DNA from 3 places in the Streptosporangium sp. NPDC023963 genome. Region 2 is predicted to be linked to each of the others. Evidence: riboswitches for the same ligand, from Rfam matches in the RefSeq annotation. Region 2 holds a riboswitch; each other region holds the start of a gene.
The links. A riboswitch is a leader RNA that binds a small molecule or an ion and turns the genes downstream of it on or off. The one in region 2 is predicted to bind S-adenosylmethionine.
Positions count from the first base shown of each region.

Region 1: it holds a riboswitch for S-adenosylmethionine, as region 2 does, so the genes downstream of both, AB0F88_RS04135 (glutathione S-transferase C-terminal domain-containing protein) here and thrC (threonine synthase) in region 2, are expected to answer to the same signal.
Region 3: it holds a riboswitch for S-adenosylmethionine, as region 2 does, so the genes downstream of both, AB0F88_RS36710 (aminotransferase class V-fold PLP-dependent enzyme) here and thrC (threonine synthase) in region 2, are expected to answer to the same signal.

Region 1 is NZ_JBEZZK010000001.1:983,955-989,357, reverse strand. It holds gene AB0F88_RS04155 (TetR/AcrR family transcriptional regulator) at 1-352, opposite strand, end outside; gene AB0F88_RS04150 (ATP-binding cassette domain-containing protein) at 453-1,391, shown strand; gene AB0F88_RS04145 (ABC transporter permease) at 1,384-2,136, shown strand; gene AB0F88_RS04140 (DUF402 domain-containing protein) at 2,228-2,749, opposite strand; SAM riboswitch class IV at 2,802-2,914, shown strand; gene AB0F88_RS04135 (glutathione S-transferase C-terminal domain-containing protein) at 2,954-3,889, shown strand; gene AB0F88_RS04130 (FAD/NAD(P)-binding protein) at 3,886-5,403, shown strand, end outside.
Region 2 is NZ_JBEZZK010000033.1:26,555-31,957, reverse strand. It holds gene AB0F88_RS43955 (cold-shock protein) at 251-451, opposite strand; gene AB0F88_RS43950 (MoaD/ThiS family protein) at 798-1,073, opposite strand; gene thrC (threonine synthase) at 1,096-2,391, opposite strand; SAM riboswitch class I at 2,406-2,548, opposite strand; gene AB0F88_RS43940 (S1 family peptidase) at 2,783-4,360, opposite strand; gene AB0F88_RS43935 (RNA polymerase sigma factor) at 4,563-5,120, opposite strand; gene AB0F88_RS43930 (trehalose-6-phosphate synthase) at 5,351-5,403, shown strand, end outside.
Region 3 is NZ_JBEZZK010000018.1:96,430-101,832, forward strand. It holds gene AB0F88_RS36695 (SAM-dependent methyltransferase) at 149-1,114, shown strand; gene AB0F88_RS36700 (cytochrome P450) at 1,404-2,603, opposite strand; gene AB0F88_RS36705 (TerC family protein) at 2,625-3,488, opposite strand; SAM riboswitch class IV at 3,720-3,835, shown strand; gene AB0F88_RS36710 (aminotransferase class V-fold PLP-dependent enzyme) at 3,888-5,234, shown strand; gene AB0F88_RS36715 (NADH-quinone oxidoreductase subunit D) at 5,252-5,403, shown strand, end outside.

The DNA.
Region 1 (5,403 bases), on a different contig from region 2:
TGCGCAACGACCAGGGGTGCCTCTGCAGGGAGGCGCGCATGGCGGCGGCCCACCGGTGGGCGCCCCGGCGCCAGTCGTCGCCCGGCTCCGGGAGCGGGGGAGGCGGGCCGAGCACCGCGTCCGTGATGAGCATGAGCAGGTCGCCCTTGGAGGTGACGTAGCGGTAGAGCGCCATCGTGGAGACGCCGAGCTCAGCGGCGATCTTGCTCATCGAGACCGCGGGGAGTCCCTCCGCGGAGCCCACCCGCAGGGCCGCCTCCACGATGTGCTCCAGGCTCAGGGTGCGTTTGGGTCCCTTGCCGGGCCGCTCGCGCAGCCCCCAGGCGATCTCCACGCTTTCCGGCACTTCCATCGCGCTCCCGGGCTTGACCGTCCTTTCCTGCGAGTGTATACCTTACGCAATACCGCGTATGCCATAAACAGTAGAGCGTACGCCATACGCAGGAGGGGTAGTGGAACCAGCGATAGAGGTCGTCGGCCTCACCAAGTCCTACGGCCGGGTCGCCGTCCTGGCCGGTGTCGACCTGCGCGTCGCCAGGGGCAGCGTGTACGCGCTGCTCGGTTCGAACGGCGCGGGCAAGACCACGACCGTGCGCACCCTGGCGACGCTGGTCAGGCCGGACGCGGGACGGGCGACGGTGGCCGGGTTCGACGTCGTGCGCGACCGCCGCCGGGTCCGCCGCGCCATCAGCCTGACCGGCCAGCACGCGGCGGTCGACGAGCTGCTGACCGGTGAGGAGAACCTGCGGATGATGGGACGCCTGTCCGGCCTGTCGCGCGCGGCGGCCCGCCGCAGGGCGGCCGAGCTGCTGGAGCGGTTCGACCTGGTCGAGGCGGGGAGGCGGCGGGTCGGCACGTACTCGGGCGGCATGTGGCGCCGGCTGGACCTGGCCGCGGGGCTGGTCGGCGCGCCGTCGGTGATCTTTCTCGACGAGCCGACCACCGGTCTCGACGTGCGGAGCAGGCAGGCGATGTGGGAGGTGATCACGCAGCTCGCCGGCTCGGGCACCACGGTCTTCCTGACCACCCAGTATCTGGAGGAGGCCGACAGCCTGGCCGACAGGATCGCGCTGCTCGACGGCGGGAGGGTGGTGGCGGAGGGCACCGCCGACGAGCTCAAGGCGAGGGTCGCCGCCTGGCGGCTGGACCTCGTCCTGTCCGACGCGCGGTCGTTCGCCGAGGTGACGCGCCTTCTCGGGGCGCGTGCCGTCCACGCGGATCTCGCCACGCTGACCGTCGGGGCGGCGGTCGACGGGAGCGCCACGGGGATCCGCGCCCTGCTGGACGAGGTGGACCCGGGGCGTTCGGCGGTCGAGAGGTTCACCGTGCGCGGCGCCACGCTCGACGACGCGTTCCTCGCGCTGACGGACAGGGAGCGGGCCGGTGTCTGACCTCGCCGCCTTGCCGGTGATGACCGGCCGTGCCGTCCGCCTGTCGCTGCGCAACCTCGACGCGCTGCTCACCTCGTTCCTGATGCCCGTCCTGGTCATGCTGCTGTTCGTCTACCTGTTCGGCGGCGCGATCCAGACCGGCGTCGACTACGTCACCTACGCCGTCCCCGGCATCCTCGTCATGTGCGCCTCCTACGGCGCCTCCCTGACGGCGGTCGCCGTCAGCCACGACATGAGCCGGGGGATCGTCGACAGGTTCAGGTCGATGGACGTCGGCGGCGGTGCGTTCCTGGGCGGGCACGTGGCCGCCGGCACCGTGCGCAACCTCAGCTCGCTCGCCATCGTGTTCGCCGTCGCGTTCCTGCTCGGCTTCCGGGCGGACGCGGGCCTGTCCGGCTGGGCGGCCGCGGTGGGCGTCCTGGTGGTGTTCGTGCTGGCCATGTCCGCGGTCTCGGCCCTGGTCGGCCTGCTGGCCAAGACGCCGGAGGTCGCGGGCGGTTTCACCTTCCTGGTGATGTTCCTGCCCTACCCGAGCAGCGCCTTCGTCCCGGTGCACACCATGCCCGCGTGGCTGCACGGGTTCGCGGAGAACCAGCCGGCCACACCGATCATCGAGTCCGTACGCGGCCTGCTGCTCGACCGGCCCGTGGGGAGCGACCCGTGGAAGGCGCTGGCCTGGTGCGGCGGCCTCCTGCTGATCTCGGCGATCTTCTCCGGCAGGATGTTCCGCCACCGCGCCCGCTGAGGTCACCCCGCCAGCTGAGGTCACCGCGCCCGCTGAGGTCGCGGGAGTGCCGGGGGCGCCTGGGGCCGCCCCCGGCACCACTGGCCGGGGCTCAGGTGACCAGGGCGAGCCAGCGCGGCGCGTCCCCGAAGGGGGAGGTGCGGGAGGTGACGGCCTCCATCAGCCAGGCGGCCGAGGCGCGGGCGTTCTCGACCACGCCGGGCGGGTAGGCGTACTTGACCCGGTGCTCCTCGAACTCGTCCTCGTCGTCCAGGAAGACCCGGCTCGGGCGGCCCTTCAGCAGGTTCCGGCGGGTCCGGATCACGTCGAGGTCCAGGTCGACCATGGTGACCTCGCCGTCTTTCCACTCCGGCACCGTGGAGACGTCGCAGTAGATCTCGTGCTTGTGCGGGGCGGCGTTGAAGGCGGCCGTCCACCACGCGTCGCGGGGGAAGAGCATCACGGACGGGTGCGGCCAGGGGACCGCGGGACCGTCGCCCTTGTAGCCGCTGGAGTCGGCCACGCAGCCCGTCCACACCCCGTGCTCGTCCTCGCCGAGCAGCAGGCCGCGGTGATGCCAGTGCAGTGACCCGTCGTACTTGCGGTAGACCACGTTCACACTCTCATAGGACATTCCCCGACACTAAGGCTTGACAGAGATCTATGTATTTCCTACCTTCTAAATAGGTTAAGAGTGTCAGTGAGAAGCCCCGGCTGGCTGACCGGCAACCCTCGCACCGCGGCGGGGTGCCCCCGGGGGAGACCTGGCGGCACGGTGGGCGTGCCGCAAGCGCGGACCCCCTCACCAGGGTCACCGAGACATGCCCGGGAGCGCCACATGTCGAAGACCAGCACACTGAACCACGCGAGCCCCGTCGACCTCGACACCCACGGCCACTACCGGCCCGGTGGCAGGCCCGGCCCGCGCTACCCCTTCCAGGGGCGGATCGGCACACCCACCTTCCCCGCCGAGCCCGGGCGCTACCACCTCTACGTCGCGGCCGTCTGTCCGTACGCGCAGCGCGCGGCCATCGTGCGCTCCCTCAAGGGACTCCAGGACGTGGTCTCGCTCTCCTACGTCGACGACGAGCGCGACGGGCGCGGGTGGGCGTTCCGCGAGCGGCGCGGGGCCGACCCGGTCAACGGGTTCACCCTCCTGCGGCAGGCGTACGAGGCGACCGAGCCGGGCTTCGACGGGCACGTCTCGGTGCCGGTCCTGTGGGACAGGGCGACCGGCCGCATCGTCAGCAACGACTTCCCCGACATCACGATCGACCTGGCCACCCGGTTCGGCGGCGACCCCGAGGCCGACCTCTACCCCGAGGAGCTCAGGCCGGAGATCGACGAGCTCAACACGAGGATCTACGAGATCGTCAACACGGCGGCGGGCCGGGTGGCGGCGGCCACCACCGAGGCCGCGTACACCGAGGCGCGCGGGGCCGTGGTCGCCTTCCTGGACGAGCTGGACGCACGCCTGGCCGACCGCAGGTTCCTGTTCGGCTCGGGGATCACCGAGGCGGACGTGCGGCTCTGGCCGACCCTGCTGCGCTTCGACCTGAGCGACAACCCGGCGGCCAGGATCAGCGAGCGCCCGCTGACCGCCTTCCCCAACCTGTGGGCCTACGCCAGGGACCTGTACGCCCGCCCCGCCTTCCGCGAGAACACCGACTTCACCGTCATCGCCCGCCCGTCGGGCGAGACCGACGCCTGGCGGATCCCGGTCGAGCCGCTGCACGCGGACTGGGACCAGCCGCACCGCAGAGCCGCCGTATGAGCGCCTCGATCGCCGTCGTCGGCGCCGGGCCGACGGGCACCTGCCTGGTGGAGCGCATCTGCGCCAACGCCGCCGACCTGCTCGGCTGGCCGTCGCTGGACGTCCACGTGATCGACCCCCACCCGCCGGGCGGCGGGCGCGTGTGGCGCCACGACCAGCCGGACCTGCTCTGGATGAACTCCACCGCCGCCGACGTGACGCTCTTCACCGACGAGTCGGTGCGCTGCGAGGGACCGATCCGCCCCGGGCCCACGCTGGCCGAGTGGCTCGGCGGCGACCCCGGCAGGTTCGCCTCCCGCCCGGCGCAGAACGGCTACCTCTCCCACGTCTTCCGGCAGGCGGTGGCGACCGCCCCTCGCGGCGTCCGGGTGCACGTGCACGCCGCCCGCGCCGTCGACCTCGCCGACGTCCCCGGCGGGCAGGCGGTGACGCTGGACGACGGCCGGACGATCGAGGTCGACGCGGTGATCCTGGCCCAGGGACACGGCGACGTGACGCCGACGAGGGAGGAGAGCGCGCTGGCCGATCTGGCCGCGCGCGCGGGGCTGCGCTACCTGCCCACCGGCTACACGGCGGACCTCGACCTCGACGGCGTTCCCGCGGGGGAGCCGGCGATCGTGCGGGGGATGGGGCTGGCCTTCGTCGATTTGATGGTGCTGCTCACCTCGGGCCGGGGCGGCCGGTTCGTCCGCGAGTACGACGGGGAGCTGGTCTACCTGCCCAGCGGGCGCGAGCCCCTCCTGCACGTGGGGTCGCGGCGCGGCGTGCCGTACCACTCCAAGACCGGTTACCCCTTCAAGGGCGCCCGCCCGCCGGTGCCGCGCTTCCTCACCCGCGAGGCGCTGGGCGAGGGACCGTGGAACTTCCGCCGGGACGTGTGGCCGCTGGTCGCCAAGGAGCTGGCCTTCGCGTACTACCACGAGCTCATCACCGCCCACCCCAAGCGCGCCAAGCTGGGCTGGGCGGAGTTCGAGGAGGGCTTCGCCGCCGAGGAGTGGCGCAGTCTCGGGATGCGCAAGCTGATCCGCGAGGCCGTGCCCCGGCACCTGGACCGGCTCGACCTCGACCGGCTCGACCGGCCGCTGGACGGCATCCGGTTCGGCGACCAGGCCGGCCTGCAGAAGTGGATGCACGGCTATCTCGCCGTCGACCTGCAACGACGCTCCGACCCCGCGCACAGCGCCGACCACGCGATGATCCTCGGCCTGCTCTCCGTCTACGGTGTCCTCGCCGAGCTGGGCATCTCCGACCCGTGGTTCGCCGGGTTCTTCAGCTACGTCGCCAGCGGCCCGCCGGGACCCCGGCTGGAGGAGCTGCGCGCCCTGGCCAGGGCGGGGATCGTCACCTTCCTCGGCGCGGACCTCAAGGTCGACCATCACGACGGGCACTGGCGGGCACAGAGCCCCACCGTGCCCGGCGGCGTGACGGCCACCACCCTCGTCGAGGCCAGGCTGCCCGCGCCCAGCGTGAGCCGGGCCGTCGACCCGCTCATCGCCGCGCTCCGCGACCGGGGC
Region 2 (5,403 bases):
TGCGCGGCGTCTCTGCGCGTCCCTGCGCCCCGCGTGCCCCTGCGCGGCGTCTCTGCGCGTCCCCGCGTGAGCGCGGCCACCGCCCCGCACCCCGTGCGACCACGCGTCCCGTACGGCCCCCCTACCGTGCGACGCGAAGGCCCGGCTCGCCTTGTCGGGAAGCGAGCCGGGCCTGGGCGGTGAGGATCCAGCGGACTGCGATACCGCGGGATCCACCGGCTCTTCCCTGCGAATTCACGAAACGGCCACGTCAGACCGCCCGGACGGACTCCGCCTGGGGACCCTTCTGACCCTGAGTGATCTCGAACTCGACCCGCTGGCCCTGCTCGAGGGCACGATAGCCGTCCATCATGATCGCGGAGTAATGGACGAACACATCCTTACCACCGTCTACCGCGATGAAGCCGTAGCCCTTGTCCGCGTTGAACCATTTGACGGTGCCCTGCGCCACTTGCGACTCCTCTTACTGGTCTTAAGGACGACGCCCATTCCTCTCGCGAAGTCCTCAATCGCCGGGGCGGACTTCGCCGCGGCGATCGTTCCGACCATACCTGTGGGAAGCGGTAGGGCAACAGAGTCAAGCACCAAACTACCGCTTTACGAGAGCTTTTAGTACGAGAAGAGAGTTTCACTATCACTATTAGTTAGTTAAGGGTTACATTCTCCGTGCAGTCCAAAAATATGAGCTTGGGTCATCAAACACGGCACCCGCCCGGCCGGAGCCGGGCGGGTGCCGTGGAGTCGCGGGTCCCCTGGGGGCGGCGCTGGGCGGTCAGAGCCGCGCCGGGGCGGGAGAATCAGCCTCCGGCCACCGCCGGGATGATGGATACCTGGACGCCGGAGGGCGTGGCCGTGTCGAGGTTGTCGACAAAACGGACGTCCTCATCCCCCACATAGACATTGACAAAACGTCGGATCTTTCCCGATTCATCAAGAATCCGGGCGCCGATCCCCGGGAAGTCCGCGTCGAGCTTCTGAAGAACATCGCGCAGGGTCTCACCCTCTCCGTTCACCTCGGCGGCACCATCGGTGTAAGTCCGGAGAATCGTCGGAATCCGCACAGAAACGCTCATAATTCAGTACCTTTCACGATTTCTAGGCGATAGCCGCACGGAATGCGTCAAGAGAAGGCCGAATCACCGCGGTCGGGCGCGCCTCCGCGGCCACCGCGTCGAGGGTCTTGAGGCCGTCGCCGGTGTTGAGGACCACGGTCTCGGCGTCGGGGTCGAGCGTGCCCGAGGCGACCAGCTTGCGCAGCACCCCGACGACGACGCCTCCGGCGGTCTCGGCGAAGATGCCCTCGGTCCTGGCCAGCAGCCGGATCGCGTCGACGATCTCGGCGTCGGTGACGTCCTCGACCGCGCCGCCGGTGCGGCGGGCGATGTCCAGGACGTACGGGCCGTCGGCCGGGTTGCCGATCGCCAGCGACTTGGCGATCGTGTCCGGCTTGACCGGGCGGATCACGTCGTGGCCCGCCTTGTAGGCGGCGGAGACCGGGGAGCACCCCTCGGCCTGGGCCGCGAAGATCTTGTACGGCCTGTCCTCGACCAGACCGAGCGCGATCAGCTCCTTGAAGCCCTTGTCGATCTTCGTGAGCTGCGAGCCCGATGCGACCGGGATGACGATCTGGTCGGGGATGCGCCAGCCGAGCTGCTCGGCGATCTCGTAGGCCAGGGTCTTGGACCCCTCCGCGTAGTACGGCCGGAGGTTGACGTTGACGAAGCCCCACTGGTCGCCCAGCTCGTCGCCGATGAGCTCGGAGCAGAAGCGGTTCACGTCGTCGTACGTGCCCTCGATGCCGATGAGCCTGCCGCCGTACACGGAGGCCATGACGATCTTGGCCTGCTCCAGGTCGGAGGGGATGAACACGCAGGCGTCCAGCCCGGCCCGCGCGGCGGCGGCGGTCACGGCGCCGGCCAGGTTGCCGGTGGAGGAGCAGGAGAGGGTGTGGAAACCGAAGTTGCGGGCCGCCTCGACGGCGATGGCCACCACGCGGTCCTTGAAGGAGTGCGTGGGGTTGCCGGAGTCGTCCTTCACGTGCAGGGAGCGGATGCCCAGCTCGCGGGCGAGGTTGCCGGCGTTGACGAGCTTCGTCCAGCCGGGCGCCATGTTGGGCTTGGTGGCCACGTCCTCGGGGACGGGCAGCAGCGAGCGGTAACGCCAGATGTTGGTCGGCCCCTCGGCGATCCGCTCCCGGGTCACACGCCCGAAGTCGTACGCGATCTCAAGGGGCCCGAAACACTCGTTACAGGCGAAGCTGGGGCCGAGGTCGTAGCGGGCACCGCACTCCCGGCAGGAGAGGGCGACGGCGGGGCCGAAGCGCGGGTCTCGCGCGCCGCCGGCACGACCGGAGGAGGTGGTGGGGTTGTTCTCAGTGGTTGCGAGCGCCATGAAGCGAGGCCTTTCCCTCATCTTCGTCTGCGGACCACCCTGGTCACAGACCGGAATTGGCACCTGTCCCGGCCGACCTCGTTCAGATCACGAGTCTTGAACCGGGATGGTTGCCGGGGCTTCGCAGGGCCGGTCCCTCCACCCCTCTGGATGAGCAAATATTCAGTTGGAAACCTGACGCGCAGGTCCTCAGCACTCTACCCCGCCCTGCCGCCCTCCTGACTCCTTGTCTCACTGTGCGAGACATGGCGTGTTACCCAGCGGACAACCGGACGCGGGCCGCCGGTCGCGAGGCACCCGGCGCACGGCCCTGACGGCAGGCGAGGCCCCCGCCGGGCCCGCGATCCTCGGTGATCGCGGGCCCGGCGGGGGCCTCATCCCTTCCCGGCCGTCAGCGCGAGAGGCGACCCGCCGGAGCGGTCACGGAACCCGGAACCCGGAACCCCAGGGTGTAGGGGCCGGAGCCGGCCGCGCTGACCACCCGGTAGCGGTAGTAGCCGGGCGTGCCGGTGTAGGAGATCCTCTCGTCGGGACCCGCGCTGTCGGAGGTGGCGACGACCGGCCAGGTGCTGCCGTTCCACTTCTGCAGGTACAGGTCGAAGTCGGTGCCGTCGGCGCCGTCCAGGCAGGCGGTCTGGAGACCTCCGACTGTCAGCCTGTAGTACAGGCCCCTCGGCTGGTAGACGGACCGGCCGGCGGCCAGGGTGCCGGTGTAGGTGTTGGGGAAGCCGGTGCAGGTGCCCGTGACCGGCGGCGGCGGGTTGCCCGCGGTGGTCCTCAGGGTCAGGCCGTAGGCGGTGAGGATCGGGGCGATCGGCTGGAAGTAGGTGGTACCGCCCTGGCTGCAGTCTCCGGAGCCGCCGGAGGTGACGCCCTGGGCCTGGTCGACGGAGATGAACGAGCCACCGGAGTCTCCGGGTTCGGCGCAGACGGTGGTGCGGGTCAGCCCGTTGACGGTGCCCTGGGGGTAGGTGATGCTGGCGTCGCGCTGCTGGATGAGACCGCAGTGCCAGTCGGTGGTGGAGCCCGACCGGCAGACCGAGGCCCCCTCGATGGCGATCCGGGCGCCGGCGACGGGCACGGTGCCGCCCTGGCCGTTGTCGACCGTCGGGGTGGCCGTCCAGTTGCTGTTGGTCAAGACCCAGGCGTAGTCGCTGCCGGGGAAGACCGAGCCCTGGAAGGTGCCCTGGGTGACGCGGTTGAAGCCGGTGGTGGCGTTGCCGGTCCTGCCGCAGTGGCCGGCAGTGACGAACCCGTTCTGGGTGCCCTTGAGCACGGGGAAGCCGATCGAGCAGCGGCTGGTGACGCCGATGTAGTAGGCGTTGCCGCCCACCAGGTCGTACAGCGGCTGGGGAACCTCGGTGGAGGGCAGCACGACCACCGCCGCTCCGTCCACCCCGGCGCTCTCGATGACGTTTATGGCAGCCTCGGGCTTCGGGGAGAGGACGACCACCTTGTTCCTCTTCACGTCGACGAAGCGCGCGCTCGACACGAGCGGCTGCGGGGGCAGGCTGTTGTCGACCGCCTGCTTGATCGCGGTGAGCTCCACCAGCGACCTGGGGACGATCTCGGCCTGGGCACCCGCGCCGAGGATCGTCGGGATGTCGGCGGCGCTGGTGGTGGCCACCACCAGGGTGTGCGCGCTGGTCCCTCGCAGCCAGGTGCCGCCGAAACGGGGGCCGAGCCTCCTGGCCATCTGCAGCGCGACCGGGGTCAGGCGGGCCTCGTTGAGCAGCCGGGCCTGGGCCTGTGCCGGGGTCAGGCCCAGGTCGCGCTCGAGCGCCTCCAGCATGCCCGGCGGTGGTTTCCGCGCGGCCGACATGGCCCACGCGGCCATGTCGGCGGACGGGGCGGCGGGCGCGGCCGGAGCACCCTTCGCCTGGCGTTCGGCGCCGGCCGGTACGGCGGCCAGGGCAAGTGCGGTGGCCGTCAGGACGCATGCCGTGGAAACGGCGTGTCTGCGGAACATGTGGTCTCTCCTCGACCTCGGCTTGCACAGCGTGAGGGGAGATCGCCACATGTCACCGATTGATCACGCGACGTGGGCAACGCCACCTTAAATCAGGTGAGACCGTCAGGGCAGCACGCCACGCGGAGGTGCTCTTCGACTGGTTCCGGCCTGGCGGGCGGCCCGTCGGAGGACGGGCCGCCGGCCGGAGACCGGGCGGCGGTCAGAAGCCGTAGGCGTCGCCCAGGGCGCTCTGGACGTACTTGCGCGCCTGATGGATGCGCGACTTGGCGGTGCCCAGCGGGATGCGGAGCTGCTCGGCCACCTCGTTGTAGTCGAGCTGGCAGATGTCGCGCAGCACCAGCGCCTGGGCGAGCTCCGGCTTCTCGGCCTCCAGCGCCTCCATCGCGTCGAGCAGGTCCAGCCGGGACCCGGCGATCACGCTCACCCGGGCCACGTCCGGCTTCTGCAGCGGCAGCTCGTCGGAGCTCTGCTCGGCCGCGCGGCGCTTCAGCGAGCGGTAGGTGGTCCTGGCGCAGTTGGCGGTCACGATGTGCAGCCAGGTGCTGAACCGGGCGCGCCCCTCGAAGCGGCCGATGTTGCGCGCCACCGCGAGCAGGGTGTCCTGGCAGGCCTCCTCGGCGTCCTGCCGGAATGGGAGGATCCGGCCGCAGTGCCTGAGCACGGCGGGCTCGATCCGCTTCAGCAGCTCGCCGAGAGCGCGGTGGTCGCCCTGGGCGGCCGATCGGGCCAGGTCCTCGGTCGTCTCGTCCAGCGCCATCACGGGCCCCCATCAGCGGTCACGGTCGCTGGACATCCTACGGTCGGGGGTCGCGGATGGTGACCCTCCCTCATCGCCACAAAAAGGGTGATAGAGCGGGGCTCATCACTCCACCCGCTGACAAGAGCTGACACAATTCGATGGACGCCGTTCCTTCCTTGACCTGAAGAGCGAGGACATCCCGACCAGGCGCCGGTTAACCTTGGGGTCTCCACGCTCAAGGAGAATCGATGAGCGCGATCCTGGTGGCCTCCAACCGCGGCCCCGTCTCCTTCACCCTCTC
Region 3 (5,403 bases), on a different contig from region 2:
GGCTCACGCGGCGATCCAGCCGGCGCCGCGCCGACACGACGTCGACAACGATCGCGCAAACCGGTGACAGAATGTAGTCATGCATTCACTCGAAGCGTCAGCGCGAGTCGATCTCGTTCCCCCGCCCCGGCGGGTAGCGTCTGAGAGCGTGTGGCTCACCTGGCGTGCCGCGATGGAGCATGCGCTCTACGGCGAAAGCGGCTTCTACATCCGGGAGCGCCCCTCCAGCCATTTCCGGACCTCGGTCGGCGCCTCCCCCGTCTTCGCCGAGGCCGTGCTGCGCGAGCTGGCCGCGATCGACGAGGCGCTCGGCGGCCCCGACCTGCTCGACCTGGTCGACATCGGCGCCGGTGAGGGCGAGCTGGCGGCGGGTGTGCTCGCCGCGGCGCCGCCCGCGCTCCGGCCGAGACTGCGCGTGACCGCGGTCGACCTGGCGCCCCGGCCGCCGTCGCTGCCCGGGGAGATCGTCTGGTCGAGGGCCGCGCCGGACGGGATCCGCGGGCTGGTGATCGCCAACGAGTGGCTCGACAACGTGCCGGTCGACATCGCGGAGCAGACGGCGGACGGGCCCCGGCTGGTCATGGTCAACGTCACCGACGGTGAGGAGCGCCTCGGTGGCAGGCCCTCCGAGGCGGATCTCGCCTGGCTGGACCGATGGTGGCCGATGCGGGCCATCGGTGAGCGGGCCGAGATCGGCAGGCCGCGCGACAGGGCCTGGGCGTCGGTGATCGTACGGCTGGCGCGCGGCCGGGCGGTCGCGATCGACTACTCCCACGCCCTGGACGACCGGCCGCCGTACGGCACGCTGGCCGGCTACCGGGACGGGGCGATGGTCGCGCCCGTGCCCGACGGCTCGTGCGACATCACCGCCCACGTGGCGCTCGACGCCTGCGCGGCCGCCGGCGAGAGCGCCGGAGCCGTCACGACGGCGCTGACCACGCAGCGTGAGGCGTTGCGCGCCCTCGGGATCACCGGAGGCCGCCCGCCGGTCGAGCAGGCCAGGAACGACCCGCGCGGTTACCTGCAGGCCCTCGCGAGGGCCTCGGAGGAGGCGGAGCTCATCGCCGCGAGCGGCCTCGGCGGGTTCGGCTGGCTGTCGCAGAGCCGTCTCTGACCCGCCGAACCGGTGTCGTTCCGGCGGGGTCCGCGGTCCGGGCGGCGGGGCAGGCGGGGTCCGCGGCCCGGGCGGCGCGGGTGGCGAGGTCCGCGGCCCGGGCGGCGCGGGTGGGCAGGGTCCGCGGCCCGGGCGGCACGGGTGGCGAGGCCGGCGGGGCGCCGCCCGGCCGCCGTGCCCTCGTCGACGGGCGGCACGGGCCGGGCACACTCGCGACCCGTCCGCTTCGGCCGTTTCGACCGCTTCTTCGGCCGCTTCGGCCGATTCGGCCGATTCGTTCGAGGCCGGTTCAGACCCGCACGTCGAGGGAGGTGAGACCCCGGATGACGTAGCCCGGCCCCCAGGCGGGCTCGGCGGCGAGTTCCATCTTCGGGGCCTTGCGCAGCAGGGCGCCGAAGGACTCGATCAGCTCGACCCTGGCCAGCGGTGCCCCGAGGCAGAAGTGGATCCCGGCGCCGAAGGAGATGTGCGGGTTGTCGGCCCGGCCCACGTCCAGGCGGGCGGGGTCGGCGAAGACCTCGGGATCGCGGTTGGCCGAGCCGAACAGCAGCGCCACCTCGGTGCCGCGCGGGATGTCGACCCCGCCCACCGAGATGTCCTCCAGCACCCAGCGCTCGAACATCTGCAGCGGGGTGTCCCAGCGCATCAGCTCCTCGACCGCCGTGGGCAGCAGGGCGTGGTCGGCGCGGAGCCGGTCCAGCTCGGCCGGGTTGCGGAACAGCGACCACCAGCCGTTGCCGGTGACGTTGACGGTGGCCTCGTGCCCGGCGTTGAGCAGCAGCACGCAGGTGCCGACCAGCTCCTCCTCGGTGAGCCTGTCACCCTCGTCGGCCACCAGGGCGAGCGCGCTGATCAGGTCGTCGCCGGGGTCGGCCCTGCGGGCGCGGGCCAACTCGACGAGGTAGGCGGAGAACTCCTCGGCCGCCCGTACGGCCGTGTGCTGGGCCTCGACCGACGGCTGGAGCTCGTACATGCCGCAGATGTCGGCCGACCAGGGCCGCAGCAGGTGCCGGTCGGCCTCGGGGACGCCGAGCATCTCGGCGATCACGGTGACCGGGAGCGGCTCGGCGACCTCGGCGATCAGGTCTCCGCCGCCGCGCTCGACGAAGGCGTCCACCAGTTCCCCGGCCATGCGGGCGACCTTGGGGCGGAGCGCCTCGACCATGCGGGGGGTGAACGCCTTCGACACCAGCCGCCGGAGCCTGGTGTGCACCGGCGGCTCGACATCGAGCATTCCCGCCCTGATCACCCGCCAGAACGGGTCCTGGAACTCGGGGTCGTCCGGCCTGCCGAACTCCTGGTGCGAGGCCACGTGCAGGTAGGAGCGGCCGAGCCTGCGGTCCCGCAGCAGCGCGTTGACGTCGGCGTGCCTGGCCACCAGCCACTGGCCGGTCGGTTCGAAGAAGCTGACCGGCCGCTCCCGCCTCAGCTCGTCGTAGACGTCATAGGGGTGGGCGACGAATTCCGGATTCCAGGGATCAAAGCGCACGTAAGCATCGTAATCCCCGGTTCAGGATCCGGCCCGCTCGTCCGGCTTCCCCCTCTCGACCGGCTCGTCCGCCCGGCCCGCCGGAGCCCCCTGAACCACCGGCGTCTCCGGGCCGGTCCCGCCCTCGGCGCCCTCGGCTCCCTCGGTCTCGTAGCGGGAACGCAGCTCGACCGGCTTCCGCCTCGCCTTGCCGCGCATCCGGATGTTCAGCAGCTCCACCAGCAGCGAGAACGCCATCGCGAAGTAGATGTAGCCCTTGGAGATGTGCTGCTCGAACCCCTCGGCGATGAGCACGACGCCGATCAGCACCAGGAAGGACAGGGCGAGCATCTTGATGCTCGGGTGCCGGTCCACGAAGCGGCTGATCGGCCCGGAGGCGACCAGCATCACGATGACCGAGACAATGACGGCCGCGATCATGACGCCCAGCTCGTCGACCATGCCGACCGCGGTGATCACCGAGTCGAGCGAGAAGACGACGTCGAGGATCATGATCTGGATGATCACCGAGGTGAAGGACGAGGCGACCCTGCCCTCGGAGTGGCCGGAGTCGCCCTCCAGGCTGCCGTGCATCTCGTGGACACTCTTGCCCAGCAGGAACAGGCCGCCGAGTATCAGGATCAGGTCGCGCCCCGATATCCCCTGGCCGAAGACCTCGAACATCGGTTCGGTGAGCCTCACCACCCACGACAGCGCCAGCAGCAGCAGGAGGCGGCTGATCAGGGCGACGGCGAGGCCGAGCTTGCGGGCCTTGTCGCGCTGCTCGGGCGGGAGCTTGCCCACCAGGATCGAGATGAAGATGATGTTGTCGATTCCCAGGACGATCTCCAGGGCGACAAGGGTGAAGAACCCTATCCATATCTCCGGGCTGGTCACCCAGTCCATTGCTTTCTCCTTCGTCGGCCGACGCCCGCACACCGTCGGCTGGCTGCCCGAACGCTTCTTCGGTTGACTCCCAGGACGACCGGGAGAGGCCCTGAGTTCCTTCCCTCTGATCACGCTTCGCTGGCAAATTCGCCGGGCGGTCCCGGCGGCGCTCGCTCCTGCCCCGATATCGGGTTGATCACGTTTCGGACTTGCGGGGCACCGCGGGGTGTCGGTTATAGTTCCCCCGTAGGTCATGAGTGCCAGTGACAAGCCCCGGCTCGCTGGCCGGCAACCCTCGCGTCCGCGGCGGGGTGCCCCGGGTGAGGACCTGGTCCGGCACGAGGTGTGCCGGGCAAGCGCGGGCTCCAGGCACCTGTGTCATGGGTTGGGGTCCGATGACCTCGAAGGAGCCCTGGCATGTCCACCCTGACGATCCTCAGCACCCCCGAGAGCACCGCAGAGAGCGCCGCCGTCGCTCCGGTGACCGTCCCCGAGAGCCGTGTATCCGGCGTGTCCGGCGTATCCGGCGTGTCCGGTGACCGCCCGATCCCGGCCGTGCTCGGCTCGGACCTGGAGGTCCCGGTCAGGGGCGGCAGGCTCGTCCGCTACGCCAACCTCGACTACGCCGCGAGCGCCCCCTGTCTGGAGCCGGTGAGCGCCGCCGTCGCCGCCGCGCTCCCGGCCTACTCCAGCGTCCACCGCGGCGCCGGGTACGCGTCCCAGCTGACCACGGCCCGCTACGAGCAGGCCAGGCACACGGTGCGCGCCTTCGTCGGCGCCCGTTCCGACGACTCGGTGATCTTCACTCGCAACACCACGGACGCGACCAACCTGCTGGCCCGCAGCCTGCCCGAGGGCACCACCGCCGTGGTCTTCGACACCGAACACCACGCCTCGCTGCTGCCCTGGGAGCGGGTCGTGCGGCTGGCGGCCCCCGCCTTCCCCGGCGAGGCCGTCCGCGCTGCCGACGACGCCCTCGCCTCGATCGACGGCCCCAAGCTGCTGGTCGTGACCGCCGCCTCCAACGTCACCGGGGAGCTCTGGCCGATCGCCGCGCTGGCCCACATCGCCCACCGCCACGGGGCCCGCGTCCTCGTCGACGCCGCGCAGCTCGTCCCGCACCGCAGCCTCAACCTGACGGCGCTCGACCTGGACTACGTGGTCTTCTCCGGCCACAAGCTCTACGCGCCGTTCGGCACCGGCGCGCTGATCGGCCGTTCCGACTGGCTGGCCGAGGCCGAGCCGTACCTGCGGGGCGGCGGCGCGGTGAAGGCCGTGAACGACGACGGCACCGAGTGGCACGACGACCCCGAGGCCCGGCACGAGGCGGGAACCCCGAACGTGCTGGGCGCCGTCGCGCTGGCCGCGGCCTGCGACGCCCTGACCGCCACCGGCTGGACCCCGCTGGTCCGCGAGGAGGAGCGCCTCCTCGGGCGCCTGCGCGCGGGCCTCGCCTCCGTCCCCGGCGTGCACGAGCTGTCCCTGTGGGGCCCGGACCACCCGCGCGTCGGCATCGTCTCCTTCGTGGTGGACGGCTTCACCGCCCGCGAGGTCGCCGAGGCCCTGTCCGGCGACTACGGCATCGGCGTCCGCGACGGCAAGTTCTGCGCCCACCCCTTCGTACGGCACCTGCTGGGGGCCAAGGACGGCGGCTGCGACGACGTCACCGCCTCCGCCGTCCGCGCCTCCATCGGCATCGGTACCACCTCCGAGCACGTCGACCGGTTGATCGACGCCCTGCGGGATCTTGCCTCGCGCGGCTGACGTGACAGCATGGCCCTATGACTGAAGGCGCGCCCCGTGAGCTGAACGTGGGGCTGGGAGCCGGGGCCGAGGCCGTGCGGGGGGCGCACGGCAAGGAGCTCGCGACCGAGGACATGATCCTCAACATCGGGCCGCAGCACCCGTCCACGCACGGCGTGCTGCGGCTGCG